One region of the Cnuibacter physcomitrellae genome, then DNA from elsewhere that is predicted to be linked to it. Evidence: riboswitches for the same ligand, from Rfam matches in the RefSeq annotation. Region 1 holds a riboswitch; the other holds the start of a gene.

Evidence for each region. Region 1 has a riboswitch for glycine ahead of IEX69_RS07095 (L-serine ammonia-lyase). Riboswitches for the same ligand answer to the same signal wherever they lie in the genome.
Region 2: it holds a riboswitch for glycine, as region 1 does, so the genes downstream of both, gcvT (glycine cleavage system aminomethyltransferase GcvT) here and IEX69_RS07095 (L-serine ammonia-lyase) in region 1, are expected to answer to the same signal.

The regions. Positions count from the first base shown of each region.
Region 1 is NZ_BMHD01000001.1:1,518,821-1,523,507, reverse strand. It holds gene IEX69_RS07100 (hypothetical protein) at 1-672, shown strand, start outside; gene IEX69_RS07095 (L-serine ammonia-lyase) at 1,704-3,089, opposite strand; glycine riboswitch at 3,230-3,320, opposite strand; gene IEX69_RS07090 (GNAT family N-acetyltransferase) at 3,390-3,926, shown strand; gene IEX69_RS07085 (NADP-dependent oxidoreductase) at 4,202-4,687, opposite strand, start outside.
Region 2 is NZ_BMHD01000001.1:887,391-892,077, forward strand. It holds gene gcvP (aminomethyl-transferring glycine dehydrogenase) at 1-1,221, opposite strand, end outside; gene gcvH (glycine cleavage system protein GcvH) at 1,226-1,603, opposite strand; gene gcvT (glycine cleavage system aminomethyltransferase GcvT) at 1,605-2,726, opposite strand; glycine riboswitch at 2,782-2,879, opposite strand; glycine riboswitch at 2,880-2,968, opposite strand; gene IEX69_RS04225 (tetratricopeptide repeat protein) at 2,999-4,687, opposite strand, start outside.

The DNA of each region.
Region 1 (4,687 bases):
CCGATGCCCGCCTCCGACGGCGACGACCTGCACGTGACGGTGCCTGCACCGGTCCGCGCCCCGCGCATCCGCGGTGTCGTCGGGCATCAGTCGCGCGCGGTCGAGCGCGTGCGGGTACCCGCGGGCCTCTGGGTCAGCACTCCCGGACGCACGATCTGCGACTCCGCACCCGACCTCGACCGGGTGCAGCTCGTGAGCGTCGTCGACCACCTGCTGAGCACGCGCACCGCCGCCGACCTGTCGGAGTCCATCGCCGCGCATCCGCATCCCCAGGCTGCACGGCTCGCCCGTGCGCTCGCCGAGGCGCGTCCCGGTGTCGACTCGCCCCGCGAGACCGCGCTGCGGCTCGCCATCGTCGATGCCGGGTTCCCCGAGCCGGTCGTGAACGGGTACGTCCAGTCGGCCGAGGGCTTCATCGTGGCGAAGGCCGACCTCTCCTATCCCCGGTACCGGGTGGCGATCGAGTACGAGGGCGACCACCACCGCACCGACCGCCGTCAGTGGTTCCGTGACGTCGCCCGCTACCGCGAGCTCGAGTCGCTCGACTGGATCGCCCTCCGTGTCACGACCGCCGACCTCACCCCGAGCCCTCGCGACCTCCTCGCCCAGCTCGCCCTGCACCTCCGCCGCCGCGGCTGCCCTCTCCCCACCCTCCGCCTCCCGCCCCGCTGACCACCCCCGCCCTGCGCCGGGTCTCGGAAGGTCGCCACGAGTGAGGTGGCCGGGCGCCATGGGGGCGAGTAAATCTGACAGTCGTGGTGGGTCCATCGGTCGGCAGGTCGCCACGAGTGTCAGATCGGTGGGGTGTTCTGGTGAGGGTGGGTGTCGCGAGGTTACCGGGCTGGCGGATCTGACAGTTGTGGTGGGTTCATGGGCGGGGACGTCGCCACGAGTGTCAGATCCGTGGCCTGCGCTGGTGGGAAGCGCATCGTGAGGTGATCGGCTGGGCCGGCCTCTTAGATCTGACAGTTGTGGTGGGTTCATGGGCCGGGAGGTCGTCACGAGTGTCAGATCCGTGGGCTTAGCTGGTGGGGGAGCGCGTCGTGAGGTGATCGGCTGGCCCGCCTTCGTGGCTTTGGCAGTTGTGGTGGGTTCATGGGCCGGGAGTCGTCACGAGTGTCAGATCCGTGGGCTGCCCTGGTGGGGGAGTGCGTCCTGGGGTGGTCGGGCCGGAGCGACTTCGTGGATCTGGCAGTTGTGGCGGGTTCACGGGGCGGTAGGTCGCCACGAGTGTCAGATTCGTGAGCTGCCATCGTCCGAGAGGGCGCACGCGGCGCCAGTCGGACAGTGGATCTGACAGTCGTGGTGGCCTCTTTGAGCGCAAGGTCGCCACCAGTGTCATATCCGTGCCCTAGTCGGTCAGGGCGCAGGCGGCGCCAGCCGGGCCGCTGATCTGACAGTAGTGGTGGCCTCCTTGAGTGTGAGGTCGCCACGAGTGTCAGATCCATGGCCTGCCCTGGTGAGGCGCGTCGAGAGGTGGCCGCGTGGGATCGGGCTGTTGGATCTGGCAGTTGTGGTGGGGTCGTCGGGCGGGAGGTCACCACGCGTGCCAGATCCGTTGCTGCTCTCGTGCGAGAGAGCGCAGGGGGTGCCACTCAGGCCGCGGATATGACAGTTGTGGTGGCCTCCGCCAGCGCGAGGCCGCCACGAGTGTCAGATCGGCACTCGCGCCCGCGGACCGCGCCCGCGGGCCGCGGAGGGGGTCAGCACTCGACGACGTGGACGCCGACGGTGAGGGCGAGGCCGCCGCGGGCGGTCTCCTTGTACTTCGAGTGCATGTCCGCGCCGGTGAGGCGCATGGTCTCGATCACCTGGTCGAGCGACACGTGGTGGGCGCCGTCGCCGCGCAGGGCCATGCGCGCGGCGTTGACGGCCTTGCCCGCCGAGATGGCGTTGCGCTCGATGCACGGGATCTGCACGAGTCCGCCGATGGGGTCGCAGGTGAGCCCGAGGCTGTGCTCCATGGCGATCTCGGCCGCGTTCTCGACCTGCGCGGGCGTGCCCCCGAGCACGGCGGCGAGACCCGCCGCCGCCATGGACGCGGCCGATCCGACCTCGCCCTGACAGCCGACCTCGGCGCCCGAGATCGACGCGCACTCCTTGATGATCGAGCCGATGGCGGCCGCGGTGAGCAGGAAGCGGACGGCCGCATCGTCGGGCGAGGCGAGGCCCGCCGGCGTGTAGTGGAGCGCGTAGTCGAGCACCGCGGGGATGATGCCCGCGGCGCCGTTGGTGGGGGCGGTGACGACCCGTCCGCCGGAGGCGTTCTCCTCGTTGACGGCCAGGGCGACGAGGTCGACCCAGTCGAGGGCGAAGGCCGGATCGCGTCCGGGATCCTCCTCCCGCAGCCGGGCGAACCACTCGGCGGCTCGGCGGCGCACCTCGAGCCCTCCGGGCAGCGTCCCCGATCGGGTCATGCCACGCTCGGCCGAGCCGCGCATCGCGTCGCGGATCGCCAGCAGTCGCGCTCGCACAGCGGAGGCGGTGCGCCCGCCCGCGACCTCGACGCCCATCATGACCCCGGCGATCCCGTCGGCGTCCTCCGACGCGCGATCGAGCAACTCCGCGGCCGAGTGGAACCCGACGCCCGTGCTACCGGACGTCACGCCCCGCAGCGGCGCCGCACCGTCCTCGACCACGAAGCCGCCGCCGACGGAGTAGTACGTGCGCGAGGCGAGCATCTCGCCCGACGCGTCGAGCGCCGTGAGCGTGAGCGCGTTCGGATGCTCCGGGAGCATCCGGTGCGTGAGGACGATGTCGCCCTCCGCCAGCGGGAGCGTCGGCCCGCCGGCGAGCCGGATCCGCCCCGACGCCCGCCAGCGAGCGACCCGGTCGTCCTTCTCGTCGGGATCGATCGTCTCGACGTCGTGCCCCTCGAGCCCGAGCATCACCGCGGGCAGCGTCCCGTGACCGCGCCCCGTGGCCGCGAGCGAGCCGAACAGCTCCACGCGGATGCGCGCCACGCGCGACAGCAGCTCCTCCTCGGCGAGGAGGGCCGAGAAGCGCGCCGCGGCCCGCCAGGGCCCGACGGTGTGCGAGCTCGAGGGGCCGATGCCGATCGAGAAGAGGTCGAACGCGCTGATGGTCACGGAGGCTCCTTGATCGGGCCCGGTGTGGCCGGGCGTCGTCGCCTCCCCGCTCTGTCCTGTGACCTGAGAGCCCCGGAGCCCGGGGGCTCCTTCCACCTTCGGTAAGCGCCGTGTCGAACGCCGCTGTTCTCCAGAGTCGCCTCGCCGCCGCGGTGTGGGGCCTGAGAGATTCCCGGGGAGGGTTTGCTCCTACGGCACCTTCTCGGGAGAAGGATCTCCCGCGGCAGGTCGTCAGCGCTCTCAGCTTACTCCGCCGTCCGGCGTGACGAGGGGTCGGATGCGCGCCGCTAGGGTGGAGAGGTGGTCGAGGTCAGGCGTGCGGTGGCGAACGATTCAGCGGCTCTGGCGAGGGTGGCGGCCGCCACGTTCCCGCTGGCCTGCCCGCCCGGATCCGACCCCGCCGACATCGCCGACTTCATCGCCGCGAACCTCACGGAGGAGCGCTTCGCCGAGTACCTCGCCGACCCGGCCAGGGTCATCACGGTCGCCGAGGGGGAGGCCGATCGCTCCGAGTTCGCGGGCTACACGATGCTCGTCGAGGGTGATCCGTCGGATGCGGATGTCGCGTCCGCGCTGCGCCTGCGACCCACGATCGAGCTGAGCAAGGTGTACGTACGCGAGCAGTACCACGGGGCCGGGGTGTCCCGGCGGCTCGTCGACGCGACGATCGCCGCCGCCCTCGACACGACCGCGAAGGGCGTCTGGCTCGGGGTGAACGACCGGAACGCCCGCGCGGTGCGCTTCTACGAGAAGTCGGGGTTCGAGCGGGTCGGCCGCAAGACCTTCCGGCTCGGCTCCACCCTGGAGAGCGACTTCGTGATGGAGCGCCCGCTCTGACCCGGCCGTCCGAGCGGCACGGGCAGCCCGCGCGGCACGGGCAGCGCGAGCGGCGGGGGCATCGCGGTCAGCGCGGAGGCCGCGGAGACGCCGCGAGCGCCTGAGCTCCGCGGGTTCCGCCCGCCGCGAGCACGAACGACTGCGCTCACGCCGTCCTCCCCGCTCGGAGCGGGCGCAACCCGCACCAGGCCGGCGGCGAGCGGCCCACGGCGGCGGCGCGAGCGGCCCGCGGCGGCGCGAGCGGCGCGAAGCCCCGGGACGGCCGCAGCCCGCCCCTAGAGGGGCAGGGCGCCGACCTGCAACACGACCTTGCCGCGCGTGTGACCCGACTCGATCGCCCGGTGCGCGTCCGCGGCCCGGTCGAGCGGGAAGACCTCCTCGACGTGCACTCGCACGTCTCCGGAGTCGAGCAGCCGGGCGATCACGGCGAGCGTCGACGCATCCGGGATGAACTTGTAGGTGGACGAGCGCACCCCGGCGGCCGCCGCGTCCGCGGCGAGCGTGTCCCAGCTCCCCGTGGGCGCGTTGACCAGGAGCCCGCCGGGACGCAGCACGGTGAGCGACCGGGTGCCGGTCTCGTCGTGCACGTTGCCGATGAGGTCGATCACCACGTCGATGCCGGACAGCACCTCGTCGAACCGGGTGCTGGTGTGGTCGATGACCTCCGCGGCGCCCAGCCCGCGGAGGAACGAGAGGTTCCGCGGCGACCCCGTCGCGATGACGTGGGCTCCGAAGTACGCGGCGAACTGGACCGCGAAGTG
Region 2 (4,687 bases), 630 kb from region 1:
TCGGAGCAGGAGACCCGCGTCGTGGGCTCTGACCACGGCGTCCCGCGCATCCGGCACCCGGACGAGCACCGTGTCGAAGAAGGCGTCGTGCACGGTCGAGAGCCCGCCGGCCCGGACCAGCCCGGCGAATGCGCGGGCGTGGGAGGCGACACGAGCCGCGATCGCTCGCAGGCCCTCCGGGCCGTGGTAGACCGCGTACATGCTGGCCATGACGGCGAGGAGCACCTGCGCGGTGCAGATGTTCGATGTCGCCTTCTCGCGACGGATGTGCTGCTCACGGGTCTGCAGGCTGAGCCGATAGGCGGTCCGTCCCGTCGCATCCACGCTCACGCCGACCAGGCGCCCGGGCAGCTGCCGCTCGAGGCCGTCGCGCACGGCGAGGTACCCGGCGTGCGGGCCGCCGAATCCCATGGGCACGCCGAAGCGCTGGGACGTCCCGACGGCGATGTCGGCCCCGAGCTCGCCCGGAGGGGTGAGCAGCGTCATCGCCAGCAGGTCGGCGGCGACGACCGCGAGGCCGCCGCCCGCGTGCACGGCGGCGATCACCACAGAGGGATCGGCCACGCGGCCGGACGCTCCGGGATACTGGACCAGCGCTCCGAAGGCGTCGTGCAGCACCGGGGGCAGCTCGGCGCCGGACAGATCGGCCTCGACCACCTCGATGCCCACCGGCGCGGCCCGCGAGGCCAGGAGCGCGCGCGTCTGCGGCAGCGCATCCGCGTCGACGACGAAGACGTTCGAGCGCGACCTGCTGGCGCGGCGCGCGAGGAGCATGCCCTCGACGGCCGCGGTGCCCTCGTCGAGCATGGAGGCGTTGCCGGTGGCGAGGCCCGTGAGCTCGGAGACCATGGTCTGGAAGTTGATCAGGGCCTCGAGCCGGCCCTGCGAGATCTCGGGCTGGTACGGCGTGTACGCGGTGTACCAGCTGGGGTTCTCGAGCACGCACCGCGTGATCACCGCCGGCGTGACGGTGTCGTAGTAGCCGAGGCCGAGGAACGAGCGGTTCACCCGGTTCAGGGAGGCGAGGGCCCGCAGCTCGGCGAGGGCCTCGCGTTCCGAGGCGGGGACGGGCAGGGCGTCGAGCGACGAGGTCTGCTGGATCCCGGTCGGGATGGCGGCACGGACCAGCGCGTCGACGCTCTCGTAGCCGAGCGTCTCGAGCATGCGCGCCTGAGCTGCCGAGTCCGTTCCGATGTGGCGGGAGACGAAGCCGTCGGTCATGCGGTCAGCGTCCGATCAGGGCGGCGTACTCGGCCGCCGTCAGGAGCGCGGGCTGCTCGGCGAAGCGCACCTTGAGCAGCCAGCCCGCGCCGTAGGGATCGCCGTTCACGGTCTCGGGCGCGGCCTCGGCGTCGGCGTTCTTCTCGAGCACGGTCCCGTCCAGGGGCGAGAAGAGCTCGCCGACGGACTTGGTGGACTCGATCTCGCCGACCACGGCGCCGGAGCTCACGTCAGCTCCCTCGTCCGGGAGGTCGAGGTAGACGATGTCGCCGAGCTGCTGCGCGGCGTAGTCGGTGATCCCGATCGTGGCGGTGTCGCCGTCGATGCGGACCCACTCGTGCTCGGCGGTGTAGCCCAGGTCGTCGGGGAGTGCGTCGGTCATGTCAGTCCTTCTTCCGGCGGTAGAACGGGAGGGAGACGACCGTGACGGGGAGGCGGCTCCCCCTCAGGTCGACGTACAGGGTGGTGTCGGAGGCGGCGGACGCGGGGTCGACGTACGCCATGGCGATGGGGTGGCCGAGGGTCGGCGAGAGCGCGCCGCTCGTGATCTCGCCGATCGGATCCGTCGCGGACTCGTCGGGGAAGACCGCGTATCCCGCCCGGGGTGCTCGGCGCCCCTCCCCGACGAGACCGACCAGGCGGCGCTCATCCGGACCGAGGGGAGAGCGGGCGGCCTCGGCGCCCGGAGCCGTCGAGCTCGCGGCGACGACCCGCGCCAGGGCGGCCTGAGGCGGTCGGATGGAGGTGCCGAGCTCGTGCCCGTAGAGCGGCATGCCCGCCTCGAGGCGGAGCGTGTCGCGAGCGGCGAGGCCTGCGGCGACCAGCCCGAGGGGCTCTCCCGCATCGCGAAGAGCACGCCACAGCGCGGCGGCCTCGCTCGCGGGGATCGAGATCTCGAACCCGTCCTCGCCCGTGTAGCCCGTGCGGGCGAGGAGCACCGGTGTCGCGCCGAACGAGCCGGCGGCGATGCGGTAGTAGCCCAGGGAGCCGAGGTCGTCGACCTCGAGGCCCTGGGTCTCCGCGAGCACCTGCGCGGCTTGGGGCCCCTGGACGGCGATGAGGGCGCGGTCGTCCAGGTCGGTGACGATCACGTCGAGCCCCTCGACGCGCTCTCGGACGGAGCGGACGACGACGTCGTGGTTCGCGGCGTTGGCGATGACGAGCACCTCGTCGTCGGCGAGCCGGTAGACGACGACGTCGTCGAGGACGCCCCCGTCGTCGTCGAGCAGGAGGGAGTACTTCGCCCGGCCGGCCTCGAGGTCCTGGACGCGAGAGACGAGGGCGTGGTCCGCCGCCTCCGCCGCGGCCGGACCGGTCAGGGTGAACTGCGCCATGTGCGACAGGTCGAACAGGCCCGCCGCCTCACGGACGGCCCGGTGCTCGGCGAGGTCGCTGTCGAAGCGGACCGGCATCGACCAGCCGGCGAAGTCGACGAAGGAGGCGCCCGCCGCCTCGTGCTCGGCCTGGAGCGGGGAGGGTCGGGAGGGGGACGATTCGGGGGGCATGAGCTCTCCAGCGTGCGCGGAGCACGACGCCGACGGCGTCGCGCTGGTGGCGAAGAACTCCCCCTCTGTCATCGGGCCTGAGAGCTTCACCGCGTGAGCGGCTTTCACCATCGGCGAGCCCGCATCGGTGCGCGGACTGCTTTCCAGAGCGGCCTGGTCACAGCGGTACGAGGACCTGAGAGATTATCGGGGAGGATTGCTCCTTCGGTGCCGGCTCGAGCCGGCTCTCCCGCTGTGACGTGTGGGCCCGTTGTTCGATTGTGGTTGCGAGTCTAGCCGGGTCGGGCCTCGGCGGTCGAGGGCTCGCCGGAGGCCGCGGCCTCGCGGCCGTCGAGCCGCGCGAGCTCCTGCTCGGCGGCGCGCCCGTCCGGCCCCGGCGCCGCCGCCGCGAGCGCCAGCTCCGCGCGTGCCTCCTCGGGCCTGCCGACGAGCATCAGCATCCGGCCGGCGAAGAGCCGGAGTCGCGCCGAGCAGGCGGGTTCGCCGATCCGGGTGAACTCGTCGGCGGACACCCGTGCCGCTTCGATCGCCGCGTCCTCGTCGCCCAGGTCGTCGAGCACGCGGGCTCTGGCCTCGAGGGTGCGGGCCCGGAGCGCTCGGTCCGTCACCGCGGCGCGGACGGTCGCGACCGCGTCGATCTCCTGCAGGGCGTGCCTGTCACCGAGTGCCGCGAGCGCCCGTGCCGCACGCAGCCGCAGCTCGACGAGCTCGTCGGGGTCGCCGAGCCGGATCGCCGACGCCCGTGCCGCATCGAGGAGGTCGACGGCCTCCTCGCTCCCCTGGTCGGCGAGCAGCTCGCCGAGGGTCAGCTCCAGCTCGAGGCGGCGGCGGCGCATCCGTTCTCGTTCGACCGGGGAGGGACCGGCCGCAGTGGCGGTCGCATCGGCGATCGCGGAGGCGAACGCGTCCGTGTCCGCGTCCGTACCCGCGTTCGCGGAGGTGGCGTCCGTTGCGTCGTCGACGGCGGCGAAGTGCTCGAGGGCGACACTCCAGGCACAGTAGGCGGCTGCGTCGTCATCGTCGTCGCGGCACGCCCGGCCCAGGAGCCAGAGGACCTCCGCCGTGCTCGGACCGTGCTCGCTGCGTGCGGCGTGCTCCAGCACCCCCTCGAGCTCCGCGCGGGCCTCGTCGCCCCGCCCCGCGAGCACGAGAGCGGAGGCCAGCTCGAAGCGGGCCGCCAGGGCGTCCGGCCGGCCGATCGTCACGGCGATCCGCGCGGCCGTCCTCCGCGCCTCGACCGCACCGTCGAGCTGGCCCGCGTCCGTCAGGAGGGCGGCCAGGAGCCCGCAGGTGTCGATCATGCCGTCGTGGTCCCCGAGCTCCGTGTGGACCGCGAGCGCCCGGTCGGCCTCCGCCACCCCGTCGTCCGCTGAGCCCAGCGCGAGATGGGCGTGCGAGCGGTGCAGGTGGGCGGCGGCCCGGATCCCGCGGTCTATCCGCTCGACGAGCACGTCGCCGAGAAGGGTGAGGGCACCCCGGTGGTCCCCTGCGGCACCCCTCGCGCGGGCACGCAGCAGCAGCGCTCTCGCCCGCAGCTGCTGAGAGGGGTGCGCCGTCGACGCCCTCGTGACCGCCTCGCCCAGGAGCCGGTCTGCCTCGCGCCACCGCCCCCTCTTCAGCTCCACGCCCCCGTACGCGAGGAGGAGGCGCGCCAGGACGGGGTCTGCGAGACCGAGACCGCGGGAGCGCTCGAGGGAGTCGGCGAAGCGCTGGAGCGCATCCGGGGCATCACCGCCGAACAGGAGCAGCCCGAGCTGCAGGTCGAGCTCCGCCTCATCGTCGAGGTCGTCGACGACGAGGCACTCGAGTCGACGCTCCAGTTCCTCCTCTGCCGCCCGCAGCGCGCCCTGGTCGACCAGGAGCCTCACCCTGAGCTCGAGCAGGGTCGCCCGCTCGTCGCGGTCGGCGCACAGCAGTCCCTCGTCGATGAGCCGGCGGGCCTCATCGGCCCGTCCCGCGGA